One region of the Ruegeria sp. YS9 genome, then DNA from elsewhere that is predicted to be linked to it. Evidence: riboswitches for the same ligand, from Rfam matches in the RefSeq annotation. Region 1 holds a riboswitch; each other region holds the start of a gene.

Region 1 (4,211 bases):
CAGCCGCCGCAGGGTGGAAACGGGCAGGGTGGAATAGTCGTCCAGCCGCGTGTCCTCGCGCCCGTCGGCGGGCAGCACCGCCAGCGCGATGCCTTTGGCCTGTGCCAGCGCCAGCACCTGCTGCAACCCGTAGGACCAGTAGGGAACCCCGCCGATCAGACGGATCAGAATGCCCTTGGCGCCCTCCAACGTCTGTTCGACATAGGTATCGACCGACAGGGGGTGTTTCAGCGCCGTCAGGTTGGCCAGCCGCAACGAGGGCATCCGCCCCTCGGGCCCGCCACCACGATGCCAGCCCGCCGCGAAAGCACCCAGGTCGCTGTCCGAAAAGGACAGCACCACCAGATCCGCCGGGCTCTGGCCCAGATCGGTCGGGGTCTCGGTTTCCTCGAGCCCGTGACTTTCGCGGAAGACGACGTGCATGGGTCTTACTCGGCAGCCTCACGCACACCCACGAGGATTTCGCGGATTTCCGCCTCTTTGATATCGTCATGCTCGGCGATGACGACCAGACGCGAACGGCGTTCTTCGCCGGGTTCCCACGGACGGTCATACTGGTGCCGTACCCGCGCACCGACCGCCTGAACCAGCAGGCGCATGGGTTTGCCCTGAACGGCAGCATACCCTTTGACCCGCAGGATGTTCAGCTCGTTCGCCAGACGCTCGATATTGGCCACCAGTTGGGTCGGATCGGCTTGCTCGGGCAACTCGACGATGATGCTTTCGAAATCGTCATGCTCGTGATCATGGTGGCCGTCGTGATGCGAGGGTCGGGCGTCCATGTCATCCTCGGCGGCGGCTTCCAGACCCAACACGACGCGAACGTCCACGGCACCTTCGGCCACTTCGACCACGGGCAGGGGGCGCGGCGCCTCGGCTGCGATGATCTCGCGCGCCTTCGCCACGCCTTCGGGGCCGGCGAGGTCGGGCTTGGTCAGCAGGATGATGTCGGCGCACGAGATCTGATCCTCGAACACCTCGGACAGGGGCGTTTCGTGGTCGATCGAGTCATCGGCCATGCGCTGGGCGTCCACCGCTTCGACATTGGGCGCGAAACGACCGGCGGCCACGGCCTCGGCATCGGCCAGGGCAATCACGCCGTCCACGGTGATCCTGGAACGGATATCGGGCCAGTCGAACGCCTTGAGCAATGGTTTGGGAAGCGCCAGTCCCGAGGTTTCGATCAGGATGTGATCCGGGCGCGGGTCCAGCGCCATCAGAGCCTCGATGGTGGGAATGAAATCATCGGCCACGGTGCAGCAGATGCAGCCATTGGCCAGTTCCATGATGTTTTCCGCCGGGCAATCCGGGATGGCGCAGGATTTCAGGATGTCGCCATCGACGCCTACATCGCCGAACTCGTTGACCACGACAGCAAGGCGCTTGCCCTGCGGGTTCTGCATCAGGTGACGCACCAAAGTGGTTTTGCCCGAGCCAAGAAAGCCGGTGATCACTGTGACGGGGAGTTTTTCGAGGTTCGACATGTCAGGCTCCAATCGGGGGAATGCGCGAGGCACAGTTCTTGCGAAAATGTTCGGGGCGTTCGCGCCATTTCACCAAACCATCTTCAGTGGCCAGATACTTGGTCGCACCGTCGACAATGACGTCGACATGATCTGTTTCGCTCAGGTTTTCGTACACGAAGGTCCAGCGGCCCGGCCCGCCGCGCAATACGATCGAACAGCCTTGATCGCAGTTTGACAGGCATTCAACGGCTTTCAGGGTGACACCGTCGGGCAGGTCCGCCTGTTCCAGGGCCTTGTGCAATAAAGCGCCCGGGCGTTGCGCGTCATCTTCGACAGGCAGGCCGCGACGGCAGGTGGTACAGACCAGCAACTCGACTGGTGCGGTCTCGGTCATGTCTCTCATCCCCCCAAATCCTCTTCGCGGGGGACGGGGTTTCATGCGGGCCACGATTGGTCATGGACCCGACACCGGAACACCCCGCCCGGTTTCAACTTCGGTTGTTGGCAGGTCTCCCGGCTTGCGGATGCCAGAGGCGGGCCTCTGTCGGATGTCCCGCCTTCCCGGCTTTCGGGCCAGTGGCATTGGGCATCCTCTCCGTTCACGGTCGCGGGGGCGGCTGCGTTTGGCGGCATGACCGTTGACGCATTCCCTTTTCATCGGCTGTCACCGACACCAACGAAAGGGACATGCGGCACCGCTGGCCTGCTTGTCAAGCGAGTCGCGCGCAACAATGATGCAGAGGAGTAGAAAGCGACCTGTGGGCGTCGATGGGCGGCATGTCGTGCGGGGTTCAGCCTGAGATGGGCCCAGAGACCAACGGTATCTCTGCCAGGGTCGTACACTGTGGTGAGCGGGTGGCTCAAGGGAACCTGTCCCGATGATGGGAAAAGAACACCGAATACCCCGGATCCTCTCGCGCTAATAAATGACGTTGATCATGAGCAGCGAGACGACCAGAAACAGCACAGTCATGATCCCTCCGGACCGCACGAAATCCATCACCTTGTATCCTGCCGGCCCCATGATCAAGGCGTTTACCTGATGGGTTGGGATGATGAAGCTGTTCGATGTGGAAATGGCGACGGTCAGGGCAAAGACGGCCGGATTCCCGCCAGCCGCTATCGCAATCGATACCGCCAGAGGCACCAGCAGAACCGTGGCCCCCACATTTGACATGACCAAAGAAAAGGCCGTCGCCAGAATGGCGATGCCGGTTTGCAGCGACCATAGCGGCCAGCCGTCCAGAATTATCATGATCTGCTGGGCGATCCACGCAGCGGTGCCTGTGTTCTGTACGGCTTGTCCCAACGGTATGAGGCAGGCGAGCAGGAAAACGGTGTTCCAGCCGACCGCGCGGTATGCCTCATCCACGCTGAGCACACGAGTCAACATCATGCCCACCGCTCCGGTAAGAAGGCAGAGTGAAAGCCGGACATCCGTGAACAGGATCAACGACAGCGAAATGGCGAAAAATGCCAGGGCCCAGCCGACTTTTTGCGGCCTCAGCTCGTCCTGTGGAAAGTCCGTTGTCACAACGACGAAATCCGGATCTCGTTTGATCCGCATCAGGTTGTCCCATCTGGTATGCGCCACGAGCATGTCGCCCGCCTGAAACTTTTCGAGCCCGATCTGAGTGGATTCGTGATCCTCGGTCTCGACATGGCTCAGCGTCTCTTCGCCGCGGTGAATGGCCAGCAGCGACATCCCGTAGGTCTTGCGAAACAAAAGCTCGCGGGGGCATTTGCCGATCAGCTTGCTGTCGGGCGTGATGACCACCTCGGCCACGCCTGCATTGGTTGGGGCGAACTCTTCGACGAAAACGTCCAAGTCGGGAAGAACGGTCAGCCCGTATTTCTCGGCGAATTTCTCGACCTCCCAACGGCGGCCGACGATGGCCAGCCGACACGGCGCTGCAATTTCCGCTGTCAAAACCTGAACCATCGAGGTTTTGCCGCGATAGAAGGTGGAAATGATGTACAGGTGGTTTTCGTGGTTGATGTCGGCCAGAATCTTGCCGACCAGGGGGCTGTCCTCGGGCACCACGACTTCGAACACATCGGCTTTGAGGCCATAGACCCTTTGCAGGTATTCCTGTGTCCCTTGTCCGGTACCCGTATTGTCAGGCTCTTCAGCCTCGGGCAAAACCCAGCGTCCCAACAGCAGAAAGTAACCAATTCCGGTCAGGATCAGAACCGCACCGATCGGCGTGACCGAAAACAGGCCGAAGGGCTCCATTTTCTGAGAGGTCGGCAGACTGTCATTTGCCGTCAGGATCAGATCGTTCAGCAGGATAAGAGGAGACGACCCGACCATTGTCATTGTGCCGCCCAGAATGGCGCAGAATCCCATCGGCATCAGCAGGCGCGACAGCGGTATACCTGACCGTGAAGATATTCGGCTGACAACGGGAAGAAACAGAGCAGCGGCGCCGACATTCTGCATGAACGAGGAAATGACGCCAACGGTTCCGGAGATGATGGGAACGACCCTGCCTTCCGATTTGCCGCCGTATTTGAGGATGACGGCAGCCACCTTGTTCATGATCCCCGTCTTGTCCAGACCAGCCCCGACGATCATGACCGCTATGATCGAGATGACGGCATTGGATGCGAAGCCGTCGAACAGAAGGGTGACATCCGCCAGATTTCCCAGCCCGGGCGCGTAGCTGAGCAAACCTATGAGAACCAGAACCAATATGGCGGAAAGGTCGATCCTGATGATCTCGGAAACGAACAAGAAAACGG
Region 2 (4,211 bases), on a different replicon from region 1:
TCAGCAGGTAAACCAGCTTTTCCGGGCACCGCAGACGATGCAAGGCGTGACCCAGAGTGACTGGCTCCATCGTGCCGACCAAAACCATCAGGGACAGGATCACGGCATTGGCGGTCAAAGCAATCTCGACCGCTTTCCAGAAACCCTGCCAGCTTGCGGGGAATCCCCAAAGCGTGAACATCGGGGCTCCGGGCATGGAAAAGGGCAGCAGGACCAGCATGAACAGGATGAACCCATCCATCATGGCCATTCGCTTCAACGTCTTTCGCCACGGCAGACGGGAAACTATCAGAAGCGAAAGCGACACTGTCAGCGCCACGCAAAGCGCGCCGAGGGATGACAGCGCCACGGTCACGACAGCAAAAGCAACCGCCATGACGATACGCATCCGGGGATCCAGCTGGCTGATCAGACCGTCCGGCCCGTCACCGGCTTCGGCCAGTGTTTTTTCTTGGTGCCCCAGAACGTGTGCCATCAGGACGCCAGCTTGCGGCGGGCCGCCATGTAAAAGCCCAGACCGAACAGACCAACGATGTACCCGATCCCGCCAAGGATGGTTTGCAGGTCATTCTGTTCGCGATAGGCCGCAATCTCGCGCCTGAGCGGGCGCAATTCATCACGCACGGCTTTGGCGATAACCTGCTGTTCTTCGACGCTGAGAGAAGCCGCCGAACCGCTGGCCGGTGTCAAAGCAGCCGAAGACGAGTCTCCGGTTTCTGCCACGGCAACACCCAGAACCCGCGCGACATCTTCGGCAGACATCGTGACTTCGGCCACATGCCCGGCGCCAAGGTCAGCAAAGAAGGTGTGCGCCACGGCCGAGGTCGGCGTGTAGACAAAGAAACCGTCCGCATCCGTGACCGATCGACCCAGCTCGGCCCCGTCCGGGCCGGTGACAATGACCTCGGTCCCGCTTGCCATATCACCGTTGGAAAAGCCGATCTCGCCCTCGATCACGTCTCCCGACTCGAAAACGCCGGCTATGACCTTGTGCGCCAGGGCAGGCACGGGCGCACAGCACACAGCCAGTATGACAACCAGATGTTTCATGTGGTTGCTCCTCTGAAAAACAGTTCGGGCTTGACCTTGCGCGCCAACAAGACGGCGAACCCGGTCAAAATCGCCTCGATGGCCATGACTGGAATATGGGCGAAGAAAACAAGCTTGGCAGCGGGCAGGAACTCATCCCCCGACAGCGCCAGGGAAATCGCGACCATGCCGGTTGTCGCCGCAATTGCAAATGCGCCGCCGACACCACCCCAAATCGCACCATGCAAAGGTGTCCCGCGCGCGATCAGACGACCGAACAGCATTCCGGCCACCACCGCGGGCAGGGCGATATTGACGGTGTTGATCCCCAGCACCGTCAACCCGCCAAAGCCGAAAAAGACCGCCTGTAACAAAAGCCCGACGAACAAAGCCGGGAATGCGGCCCAACCAAGCAGCAGCCCGGCCATGCCGTTGAGGATCAAATGGACCGACGACGGACCAATGGGTACGTGGATCAACGATGCTACGAAGAAACTGGCTGACAGCACACCGGCAGTGGGGATGCGATCAAGATCCAGAGACCTGAGACCCATGGCGATCCCGCCCGCGGCCGCTATGGCGCCGCCAACAACAACCGGGTTGGAAAGGGCTCCGTCGACGATGTGCATTCGGGGTTACTCCAGATCCCAGGCGCGAATCCAGATCACCGCATCCTGGCTGAGTTCTTTGCCCTCATGTTCGGTTGCCGGACCGGAACCAAGTGCTGCGAAACCCCAGTAGCCGGCTTTTGGAACGCCGAACGAAAAATACCCGTTGTCGTCAGATATGGCGACCACCGCACCACCCGGCATAGGGGACACTTTCGGTGCAGAAGCGGCCGCGCTGTCCATGTCGGGTTCGGCGGCCATGTATTCGATCTCGATCTCGGCCCCCGCAACCGGCTGACCATCAGCCAGCACACGGCCCGTGAAGGTTGAACCCGCGATGATGTTGGTCGGCTTGTTCAGCGGGATAATCTCGGTCGGCAGACCCACGGGATTCATCCAGTCGGTCGGTAATTCGTTGCGGTTCAGGAAGGCTTTGGTGAGCTGTTGGATATAGATGTCTTCGGATTCCTCATAGTAAGGCTGAGGAACCGTCACCAGCACATAGTCACCCGACCGTTTGACCGGGACACTGCCTTTGAACGCCGCGCCCTCGTTTTGCCCGCCGGTGAACCGGATAGGTTCCAGCGTATCCAGCAAATCGGTCTTTTCACCGTTGTGGATCACATAGAATTCCTGCGGCTTTTCCAGATCCATGACATGGCCGTTTTCGAACGGATGCCAGAAAACCAGCTTGACCGGCACATCACCCGGTTTCTCGATCATGGTGTCGGTGGTGTATTCCAAAAGGAAATGCGCATTTGCCATGGCAGGAAGTGCCATCACGGCAGCGGCTGCACTGAGCAGCGTTTTCATGAACAGTCGTCCTTGTCCCGTCGCGCCAATCCCGGCGCGAAATTCGTTTTGACCACGGGACATTCGACGCCAAATTACCCTTTCAGGCATCCTGGTCCGACGCACATCCCGTCGCCGATTAGGAGTGCCCGTTAGAGGGCACATGTCCGGCAGGTATCCTGACTTGCGGGTCAAAGCGTTGGACTGGCCTTCCCGGGCAAACCCCAGTGGCGTTTCAGCCCTGCTCGCCGCTTACAGTTGCGGGTGCAGTTGCGGAATTGGGCCTGAGCCCGCACCGCATTCCCTATTGATTCCAGAGCAAGCCCCGGAACCGGACATGCCGAGCGGCTTGCCAGACAACTCAGCCCTCGGTCAACGAAAATGTGCCGTGGCCGTCGAAAAAATGCTGAATTCGGCAGTTCGGGCGGGTAAATCGACTTCGTGAAAAATCCAAGGCAGCAGGATGATTTCATGCCTAAGCTTCTGAAAGATACCGTTCCGACAACGGCAGGCTTGCCGCGCCCAGTGAGCGTGCTTCCGGGCCCACGGTCCCTTCCAGCACCACGGGGCGCTCAAGACCGGTCAGGTTCAGCTTGGACAGTTTGTCTTCGACCATTTCAACCAAACGCGCCTTGATGTCCTGCGGCATCCAGCCGTCAATCTTCACGCATTCGAAATCTATCAGGCTACAGGATGAGACAATCGCATGGGCAATCCCGCTCGCCGTCCGTTTCAACCAGTTTTCCAGTTGAACATTTGGCACATCCCAACGTTCGGTCGTTTCCCATAAAGACTGCGAGGTCGCCCCTGCTGTCGTGATCGCACGCTCGAGCACATAAAGGCTGGCCACGTCGATAAGCGGCCTGACACCGCCCGTACCATCCGGCACAGGCAGGGGGCCGATCGCCCCCGAGTTTCCACGCCCCGAAAAGATCGCGCCATTGAGAACCACACCGCCGCCAATGAAAAACCCGATATAGAAATACAGAAAATCCCTTGGTCCATCGGCCGGACCGAATACCAGTTCCGCACCACAAGCCGCCGTTGCGTCATTTTGCAGAAAAACCGGCATATCGAGGCGACCAGCCAGGTCAGCCTTCAGGTCTGATACGCGCCACGGGTCCATTTCTTCCTGAGGAACCTGAAGGGCCTGGGCCCAGTCCCACAGGTAGAACGGCATGGCAATTCCAAGACCCGCAATCCTGCCTTTGGCCTCGGGCGACATGGATGACATCATTTTGCCCAGACTCTGCGTGGAAAACTCCAAAGTGGCTTTCGGCGTTGGATAGTCATAGGTTCGCCGCTTGCGTTGCCGCACGTTTCCCACAAAGTCAGTCAAAACCAGCTCGGTACTGCGGCGCCCGACCTTGAGCCCAAAGAAAAACGCACCATCCGGGTTGAGACGCATGGGAACGGAAGGTTGCCCGACTTTCCCGCGGACCGGTTCACCGCGCAGAAGCAACCCATCCTTTTCCAATTGACGCATGATGACGGAAACCGTTTGTGCCGACAGTCCCGTCATGCGCGCGAGTTCGGACTTCGCAAGGGCCTGATGACGTCGGACAAGCGACAACACCAGCCGTTCGTTGCGGGCCCGCATGCCGCTTTGATTGGTTCCGCGCACCACTGACCCCTGTGAACCAATCGAATTTTTCCGTGATGATTTTTCCGGCACGACCACCCCTTTCCTGCTGAAGGATGGGAAAGCCCGCCCGCCCTGTCAATAATAATTAAGAGTGATTTATTTATTGACTCAAATTTCGATTCTTGTGATTGTTTCTT
Region 3 (4,211 bases), 1.5 Mb from region 1:
CGGCACCGCGAGAGGGCGATGCGAAGGCAGGCGGATGGGCCGCGCCAGCCGGCGCCGGACCGGCGGCGCCCGGTCGGGATATCGAAACGCCGCCATTGGGCCCGCCCGGCGGCAGCGGCGGGGTATCCTGCAATCGCTTGATCAGTTCTTCGGGACTGGGCAAATCAGCCACATGAGTCAGGCGGATAACGGCCATTTCAGCGGCCATCATGGCGTTGGGGGCAGCCGAGACTTCCTCGAGCGCCTTCAGCAGCATTTGCCACATCCGGGTCAGGACCCGCATCGGCAGAGCCTCGGCCATCTGTTGGCCCCGGGTCCGTTCGTCCGGAGAAACCGTCGGGTCCTGCGCCGCGTCAGGCGTGATCTTCACGACGGACACCCAATGCGTGATTTCGGCCAGATCGCGCAGCACCGCCAGCGGGTCCGCGCCTTCGGCGTATTGGCCGCTCAACTCGGTAAGTGCTCCGGCGGCATCGCCGCGCAGGATCATATCCATAAGGTCCATAACCCGGCCACGGTCTGCCAGTCCAAGCATTGCACGAACCTGATCGGCGGTCGTCTCGCCAGCCCCGTGCGAAATCGCCTGATCCAGCAACGAGGTCGCGTCCCGGGCCGATCCTTCCGCTGCTCGGGTGATCAGCGCCAGCGCGTCTTCGGCGATCCGGGCGTTTTCCGCTTCGGCGATCTTGCGCAGCAGGCCAATCATGTCTTCGGGCTCGATCCGGCGCAGGTCGAAACGCTGGCAGCGGGACAGCACAGTGACAGGCACTTTGCGGATTTCAGTGGTCGCGAAGATGAACTTCACATGCGCGGGCGGTTCTTCCAACGTCTTGAGCAGCGCGTTGAAGGCGCTGGTCGAGAGCATGTGGACCTCGTCGATGATATAAATCTTGTAACGCGCGCTGGCGGCGCGATAGCGCACGCTGTCGATGATCTCGCGGATATCGTTGACGCCTGTGCGGCTGGCGGCGTCCATCTCCATCACGTCGACATGGCGGCCTTCCATGATGGCGACACAATGTTCGCACTGACCGCAGGGTTCGGTTGTGGGGCCGCCGGTTCCGTCCGGACCGATGCAATTCATGCCCTTGGCGATGATCCTCGCGGTCGTGGTTTTGCCGGTGCCGCGAATGCCGGTCATGATGAAAGCCTGCGCGATCCGATCGGCCGCGAACGCGTTTTTCAGGGTGCGCACCATGGCATCCTGACCCACCAGATCGGCAAAGGTTTCCGGGCGATATTTGCGGGCGAGAACCTGATAGGCGGGGCTGGAGCTGTCTGTCATGTCTTCTCGTTGGGATTCGGGGCTTGGGCACAGCGTAGTGGCCACCGTTGCCCGCGTCCACAGCGTGGTGTGATGATTTTTGTTTTAGAAACGAGTCGCTTTCGCACTAAACTGCGTTAGCAGATTTAATGACTCATTTTGTAAAGAGTTCTTTGGGGAGGACACGTTTCATGTCGCAGTTGGTGATCTACGCCCTGCAAGTCGGTGGCGGAACGCTGGCACTGACCTCGATGCCCGGACGTGGCGGGGATTATTTCAGCGATCTGGATATGATCGCAGGCTGGCAGCCGGGGCTTGTTGTATCCATGACAACGGATGTCGAGATGCTTCAGGATGGGGCGAAGGATTTCGGCAGCGACATTCAAAGCCGCGCCAGCAGATGGGTTCACCTGCCGATCGAAGATTTCGGAGCGCCGACACAGGCGATTGATGACGCGTGGCCGTCCGTCAGCGCCGCAGCCCGACACGCGCTGTCAGGAGGAGGTCGCGTTTTGGTGCATTGCCGTGGGGGCTGTGGCAGGTCAGGTATGGTTGTTCTGCGGCTGATGATTGAATGCGGCGAACGCGCGGACACAGCGCTGGAACGATTGCGGGCGGTGCGCCCCTGCGCCGTCGAAACGGATGCGCAACTGGCCTGGGCCTCGCAGCGTGCGCAGGCACAGGTCAGTCTGGACTCAGATTGAAATCTGCGCGGGCGCGCAAACAGGTTTTTCGCGGCCGGATCGTGGAAACTTCGATCATCGCGCAGGGTGGGGTTTGCACGACGCCGGATGGCATCGCACTGACCGTGTTTCCGAAGACCAATTCGGCATAGAGGTTCAGGGGCTCAATTGCGGCTTCGGGCTGCGTGCCGCAAAAGACACGAATATTGTCTGATTGCGCGCGGAAAATTGCATGACATCCTTCGGTGCAATGTGACAGCTTGCTGCTGCCCTCAATCTCGAAATCATCACTTGTGGCCGAGGTCGCCTGGGTCATGGCTTCGGATATCGAGCGCGCCAGCCGCGCCAAAGCGGGGCAGGTTTTGCCCGTCCGCTGACATACTGTTGCACTGAATTCATGCGTTTTTGTCTTCCAGATCATCCTGCGCCCTCCGCGCGTGGTGGACAGGATATTTGGGACAGGTGGGACAGCGTGATGCCGTCAGGACCTGCCCGGACACCCCGCCCGAGTTTCGGTTTCGTTTCCGATGGCAGGTCTCCTGACTTGCGGGTCATCGCTTTGCCGACCTTCCCAGCCTTTCGGGCCAGTGGTGTTTTGGCATCGCTTACCGCTTACAGTTGCGGGGGCAGTCGCGGATTTGGTTGTTGCCTGCATGACCAGACATTACCGCACCGTGTTCCCTTTTCATCCCGACCCCTTGTGGAGGCCGGAAACCATCACACAACCGCTAGCGTTTGAGTACGCATCGAGTCAAGCCGATCTTTTGGCCGGACGCTTGGTCATGCTGGATACGATGTAGGTTCATGCATAATGTCGAGGGTGTCGAGGTTCGGAAACCGGATTTACCAAGCGAAAAGCCAGAGATCATGTTGGATACAGAGCAAACGGTATTGACCGAGGAGTTTCGCTTTCCTTCCGGGCAGAAAACACTGTCCGCCCGATTGTATAGCCCGCTGACTTCGCCCGAAATCGTCGTCGTGCTGAACAGTGCAACGGGTGTGCCGCGTGATTATTACCGTCATTTCGCACGATGGCTTGCCGCTGAGAAGGGTATGGCCTGCCTGACCTATGACTATCGGGATTATGGGCATTCCTTGACCGGCCGCCTGAAAGATTCGCGTGCGACCATGGCGGATTGGGCCTTGATCGACATGCCCGCGGCACGGGCGGAAATGCGTCGGCGATACCCGAATGCGAAACACTGGACCATCGGCCATTCCGTCGGCGCGATGTTGGGGCCTGTGCAACCGGATATCGATCTGATTGACCGGATGATCTGTGTGTGTTCGGGGCTTGTGACCCTAAGCGACCATCCGTGGCCCTATCGGGGTTTGGCGGGGTTGTTCTGGTACGGCCATGCTCCGCTTTTGGCCCGAGCCCTTGGCTACCTTCCCGGAAAGGCGATCGGGTTTGGCTCGGACCTGCCGGCATCGGTCTATTGGCAGTGGCGCAAATGGTGTACCGCGCCTTTGAATTATGTGCCTGAAATCGGGCATGAGTTACCTGCGGCGCAGTGGAAGGATTCTGGAACGCCCGTGGATTTGTTCACCTTCGAGGACGACCAGATGGTGCCGCCGGAAGCGGTTTGGCGGCTTGCGGACCTTTACGGCCCCGATGCCAACCGTCACCTGCTGAGCCCCGCCGATTTCGGGTTGCCTGAGGTTGGACATATCGGAGCATTTGCCCGGCGCAACGCAGCGGTTTGGCCGCGACTGATCGCCTGACCAGACGCGGCGCAGGACGGGCCGGGCACCGTCCTGCCATCACCGGTTGCGAAGCTTCTTTTCCTTCATGACGCCACGGACCATCTTGCCGAACGCTTTGTCCCGCGCCCGGGACTGCGCGACAGTTTCTGAGTTGCGCTGATCTTCGCGCCGAAGCTTGCGCCACCGGTCCAATCGAGCCGGGTCAAGCGTGCCGTGGCTGATCGCCTTTTGCACGGCACATCCGGGCTCGGAGTTGTGCTGGCAATCCGAAAAACGGCAGTCCCGGCTCAACGCGGCAAGGTCCGAGAAAACGTCGTCGATCCCGTCCTGAGCGTCCAGCAGGCGCAACGCGCGCATACCGGGTGTATCGATCAACCAGCCGCCGTTGCGCATCCGGTGCAGTGCCCGAGCGGTCGTCGTGTGCCGGCCCCGCGCGTCATCCTCGCGAATGTCCGAGGTGGCGAGATCCTGACCGGTCATGGTATTGGCAAGCGTCGTCTTGCCAACGCCCGACGAGCCAACCAGCGCTCCGGTCTGGCTTTTGGGGCACCAGGACA
Region 4 (4,211 bases), on a different replicon from region 1:
GGTGGTCCCGTAGACGATGGACAACAGCAAAAGGGCGGTCAGAACAACCGCCCCCAGCAAAATCAAACGGCCCAATTGGACCATATCAGTTGATCTCCGGGTGCATCGCCTTCGCCATCTTCTCGATCGCCTCGATATTTGCCGGACCGGGCGTCAGTTCCTCGTAACGCAGGCCAATCCAGCGCTCGTTCTTTACCGCGTCCGTTTGTGACATCACCGGGTGATCCTTGAGGAACTGGAAAGTGTCCTCTGCGCCGTTGCCGGACTGATAGTCGAGCAGCACCAGAAATTCCGGGTTGGCCGCGGCGACGGCCTCCCACGACGTGCGGCCCCAGCTGGTATCCAGATCATGCGTCACGCTCTCGCCACCCGCGGCTGCGATCATTGCATCGGGAATGGCGAACTTGCCGGCGGTAAACGGAGCATCGGCCGGCCCGTCCAGCAGGAACACGCGGGGCTTTGCCAGATCGGCTGTTTTTGCTTCGATGGCGGACAGTTGGTCCTTCCAGCGGGCAACCAGCGCCTCGGCCTTGTCCTCGACCTGCATGACCGTGCCCAGACGCAGAACGTCATCAAACAACAGGTTCATGCTGGCCTCGGGGCGATCCTTGTCCAGATGCACGCAGCTTTCGGACAGGATCATGGTCTTGATACCAAAGGGTTCCAGCGTGTCGGGCGTGACGTCACCGCCGGGTTTCATGCCATAGTACCAACCGGCAAAAAACAGATCGGGTTCGACGGCCACAAGGTTTTCAATGGTCGGGTATTTGGGGGCAAGCTCTGGGATATCGCCACGCTGAGCATCAAAATCAGGGCTTGTTTTGTACCAGCCGGTAATTCCGGTAAGCCCCACGATCTTGTCCTGAAGGCCGAGCGCAAAGGCCATATCCGTCATGTTCATGTCATGCACGACCAGACGTTCCGGCGCCGAGTCAAAAGCCAGCGGTTCGCCGCAATTGTCCACGGTGACGCCCTCTGCTGCCACCCCACTTGCCAAGCCAGCGAAGACGACCACTGGCCAGAGTTTCTGCATCATATGTAAGCTCCTGTTATTATGACAGTTTCCGTTTTCGGATATCCAGTGCGGGGATCATGCGGCCTTCGTGCTGAAAGCACAGATAATCCACGCCGAATGTCTCACGCACCCGGTCTGGGGTCAGAACTTCGCCAACAGGCCCGAACCCTGTCAGACGCGTGGCTTTCATCAACGCCACATGGCTGGCGAATTCCGGGATCATGACCAGATCATGGACGATCATGACGACCGTTACCCCCAGATCAGCGACCAGAGACAGCATGTGCCCCTTGGCATCGGGGTCCAGATGGTTGGTTGGCTCGTCCAGAAACAGCAACGACGGATTCTGGGCCAGCGCGCGCGCGATATGTGCGCGCTGACGTTCTCCGCCCGACAGTTGACCCATCGTCTTGTTGGCAAAATGCGACAGCTCGGTCGTCGTCAGCACCCGTTCAAGATCAGCCTTGTGCTGAGCCACCGAACGTTCGCCCTGAATCGGGATTTGTCCCAGCGCAACGTAGTCTTGCAGGCGCATCCGTCCGTCGGGCATTTCCTGCTGTCCGACCACAGCAATGGAGCGGGCGCGTTGGCGGGCGGACAGGGTACGAAGGCTTTGGCCTTCTATCCAAACATCACCCAAGGCAATCCGTTCAATCCCGCACAGCAGTTTCAATAGAGTGGTCTTACCGGCGCCGTTCGGCCCGGCGATTGCCAGAATTGATCCTTCTTCCAGACGAAAGGATACATCCTGCAACAGGATATCACCATTGAGCGCGTAGTACTCCAGATCCTCGGCAACCAGAAAGCTCATGATGTCCCTCGGGATGGCAAAGCGGGTATTCGCGACAGGGTCTTTGCGAAAAGGGCAGGAGGGCGGTCCGAAGCGCTGGTCCAGCCATCGTCGCTGTCGCCGAACTGGGTCGCGAATTCGACCAGGGCATCCAGGTCGTGTGATGTCTTAATGTCGCCGAACAGGTACTGCGCTTTGCCTGCGGCCTGAAATCCGACGGTCATGGCCCGTTCACAACCTGCCATACAGGCCACCATTCGGGTTTCAAAACCGTCAGGCAGCTGAGCATCCAGCGCGTCTTGCGCAGCCTCGGCAGGCATCGTCCCCTGACATGTTGAACAGATCAGAACGTAGTGATCAGAATAGCAGGTCATTGCCGTCTCCGTCGTTTGCCAGATGCAGACAGAGGGCACATACCCAGATATTACGCAAACGCGCCATCAAGCCTCCTTCGGGGACGCCCCGCCCCGGGTTGGTTACCATGCGATGGCAGGTCTCCTGACTTGCGGGTCAAGGCTCGGCCCACCTTCCCAACCCATACGGGTCAGTGGTGAAGTGGCGTCGCTCTCCGCTTACAGTTGCGGGGGCAGTCACGGACTTGGCACATTCCAGCGCCGCACCGTGTTCCCATTTTCATCCCTTACGGAACCATCCCGCTCAGCTAGTCCGGCTATGCCAGACTTGTCAAGCGGCAGGCGAAAGGGTGGTGGATGGAATTGCAACAGTTGAGCCAGCGATCCTGCTGCGCCAGCCCGGACCGAACGGTGTCAATAGTCTGATACAAGAAGAAAATCCGGATCGGTATCTTCCTCGACCTTCGAAAACCGTGGGATCGGCTCTTCGAACACATTGTCCGTACGGTCGTCATTCACGGTCGATACCTCGCCAATAAGGCAATCGCCGCGCTCGGCCCAGAAAGCGTGCCAGATGCCGGGCATCAAAGTTACGCTTTGCCCCGGCTTCAGCCGCAAGTGTTCTCCGGGTTGCAAGGTTACAGGGCAGGCATCGCTTGGGACCGTCACCGGGTTGTCGCGGTCGACGCCACCGTTTGGATCCGAGGCATGGATTTCCAGAACGAGGTCGCCGCCGCCCCGGTTTATGATGTCTTCTGCCTTGACGATATGCCGGTGCATCGGAGAAAGCTGATTGTCTTTCGAGATCAGTAGTTTCTCCGCATAGAGCATCCCGCGCCCGGATTTCAGATCCTTCGCCTCGCCATTGCGCAGAGTGAACAGAAACAGTCCAAGTTCGTCGAAACGGCCTTGTGCGTAATCGGTTATGTCCCATCCCAGCCCGCGGCCGCGGATCGTTTCCGCCAGAGGGCTGCGCATTTTCTCGGGCGACCAATCCGCAAAGGGTGGCAACACGGCACCGAAGGACTGAATGAATGCTTGTGCCTGGGTCTTGATACGGTTGATTTCGGATCGTTTCATCATGCCATCCCGCAGGTCAAAGCTCGTGCGCCCAGGGGGGTTCCGCCCCGGCTCGGGAAACGGTCACGGCCGCCACGTCAGCGCCCAGCTCCATGGCTGCTTGCAGGCTTTCAGCCGTCAATCCGCGCAGACCTGATTTGGTCAGATGCCCTGCACGGCTGAGACCGGTCAGGACGCCGGCGTTGAACGTGTCACCTGCGCCGATCGTGTCGACCACTTCAACGGGCTTCACAGGAACCGAGACTTCGGAACCATCCGCCAGATAGCCGTGCGCCCCGTCGCTGCCACGCGTGACGATGACAACGGAAGGACCCGCCTGCAACAGCACAGACGCCTTCGCGTCTTCGGATTCAGCGCCCGGAATGATCCAGTCCAGGTCCTCGTCTGAAACCTTGACGATATCCGCTTGTGAGATCATGCGGTTCAAACGCGCTCTGAACCGGGTTTGATCCTTGATGAAACCCGGGCGGATATTCGGATCCAGCATCACCGCCCGGTCGGAACCGTGGCGGTCCAGAAGGGCGGCATAGGCATCTGCGCAAGGTTCACAGGCAAGGCTGATTCCGCCGAGATACAGGGCTGAGACAGCAGGAAGCTGATCGGGCATGTCTTCTGGCAGCAACATCCGGCCCGCGGTGTTTTCATCAACAAAGCTGTAAGTCGCGTGCCCTTCCGAGAGCTGCACAAAGGCAAGCGTGGTAGGACGGTCCGAGATGATCACATGTGTCGTGTCCACATGACTGGCTTTCAGCGCATCGATCAATTGCTGGCCGAACATGTCCGATGACAAACCTGTCAGCATCCCAACCGGAACACCCAGACGTCCCATCGCGACGGCTGTGTTCAGAACTGCACCACCGGTATGTGGCACAAAGCCCAGTGCACCCGACACGGTCGGTTCTGAGATCATATCTATCAGCGCTTCACCACAGCACAGGATCATGTCTTGGTCCTTCTCGGAATAGAAATTTCG

What was found. A riboswitch is a leader RNA that binds a small molecule or an ion and turns the genes downstream of it on or off. The one in region 1 is predicted to bind cobalamin.
Region 2: it holds a riboswitch for cobalamin, as region 1 does, so the genes downstream of both, NOR97_RS17550 (DUF4198 domain-containing protein) here and NOR97_RS04495 (DUF1636 domain-containing protein) in region 1, are expected to answer to the same signal.
Region 3: it holds a riboswitch for cobalamin, as region 1 does, so the genes downstream of both, NOR97_RS13235 (hypothetical protein) here and NOR97_RS04495 (DUF1636 domain-containing protein) in region 1, are expected to answer to the same signal.
Region 4: it holds a riboswitch for cobalamin, as region 1 does, so the genes downstream of both, NOR97_RS18665 (DUF1636 domain-containing protein) here and NOR97_RS04495 (DUF1636 domain-containing protein) in region 1, are expected to answer to the same signal.

The regions. Positions count from the first base shown of each region.
Region 1 covers NZ_CP102409.1:868,750-872,960, forward strand. The annotation lists gene cobN (cobaltochelatase subunit CobN) at 1-423, opposite strand, end outside; gene cobW (cobalamin biosynthesis protein CobW) at 429-1,484, opposite strand; gene NOR97_RS04495 (DUF1636 domain-containing protein) at 1,486-1,860, opposite strand; cobalamin riboswitch at 1,952-2,159, opposite strand; gene NOR97_RS04500 (SLC13 family permease) at 2,386-4,211, opposite strand, start outside.
Region 2 covers NZ_CP102410.1:262,608-266,818, reverse strand. The annotation lists gene cbiQ (cobalt ECF transporter T component CbiQ) at 1-475, opposite strand, end outside; gene NOR97_RS17560 (cobalt ABC transporter permease) at 475-1,050, opposite strand; gene cbiM (cobalt transporter CbiM) at 1,047-1,658, opposite strand; gene NOR97_RS17550 (DUF4198 domain-containing protein) at 1,665-2,450, opposite strand; cobalamin riboswitch at 2,581-2,780, opposite strand; gene NOR97_RS17545 (ROK family transcriptional regulator) at 2,905-4,029, opposite strand.
Region 3 covers NZ_CP102409.1:2,615,050-2,619,260, reverse strand. The annotation lists gene NOR97_RS13245 (DNA polymerase III subunit gamma/tau) at 1-1,285, opposite strand, end outside; gene NOR97_RS13240 (dual specificity protein phosphatase family protein) at 1,456-1,968, shown strand; gene NOR97_RS13235 (hypothetical protein) at 1,949-2,368, opposite strand; cobalamin riboswitch at 2,459-2,681, opposite strand; gene NOR97_RS13230 (hypothetical protein) at 2,752-3,672, shown strand; gene rsgA (ribosome small subunit-dependent GTPase A) at 3,712-4,211, opposite strand, start outside.
Region 4 covers NZ_CP102410.1:519,294-523,504, reverse strand. The annotation lists gene NOR97_RS18680 (iron ABC transporter permease) at 1-84, opposite strand, end outside; gene NOR97_RS18675 (ABC transporter substrate-binding protein) at 86-1,036, opposite strand; gene NOR97_RS18670 (ABC transporter ATP-binding protein) at 1,053-1,826, opposite strand; gene NOR97_RS18665 (DUF1636 domain-containing protein) at 1,823-2,179, opposite strand; cobalamin riboswitch at 2,276-2,473, opposite strand; gene NOR97_RS18660 (D-lyxose/D-mannose family sugar isomerase) at 2,573-3,238, opposite strand; gene NOR97_RS18655 (carbohydrate kinase) at 3,255-4,181, opposite strand.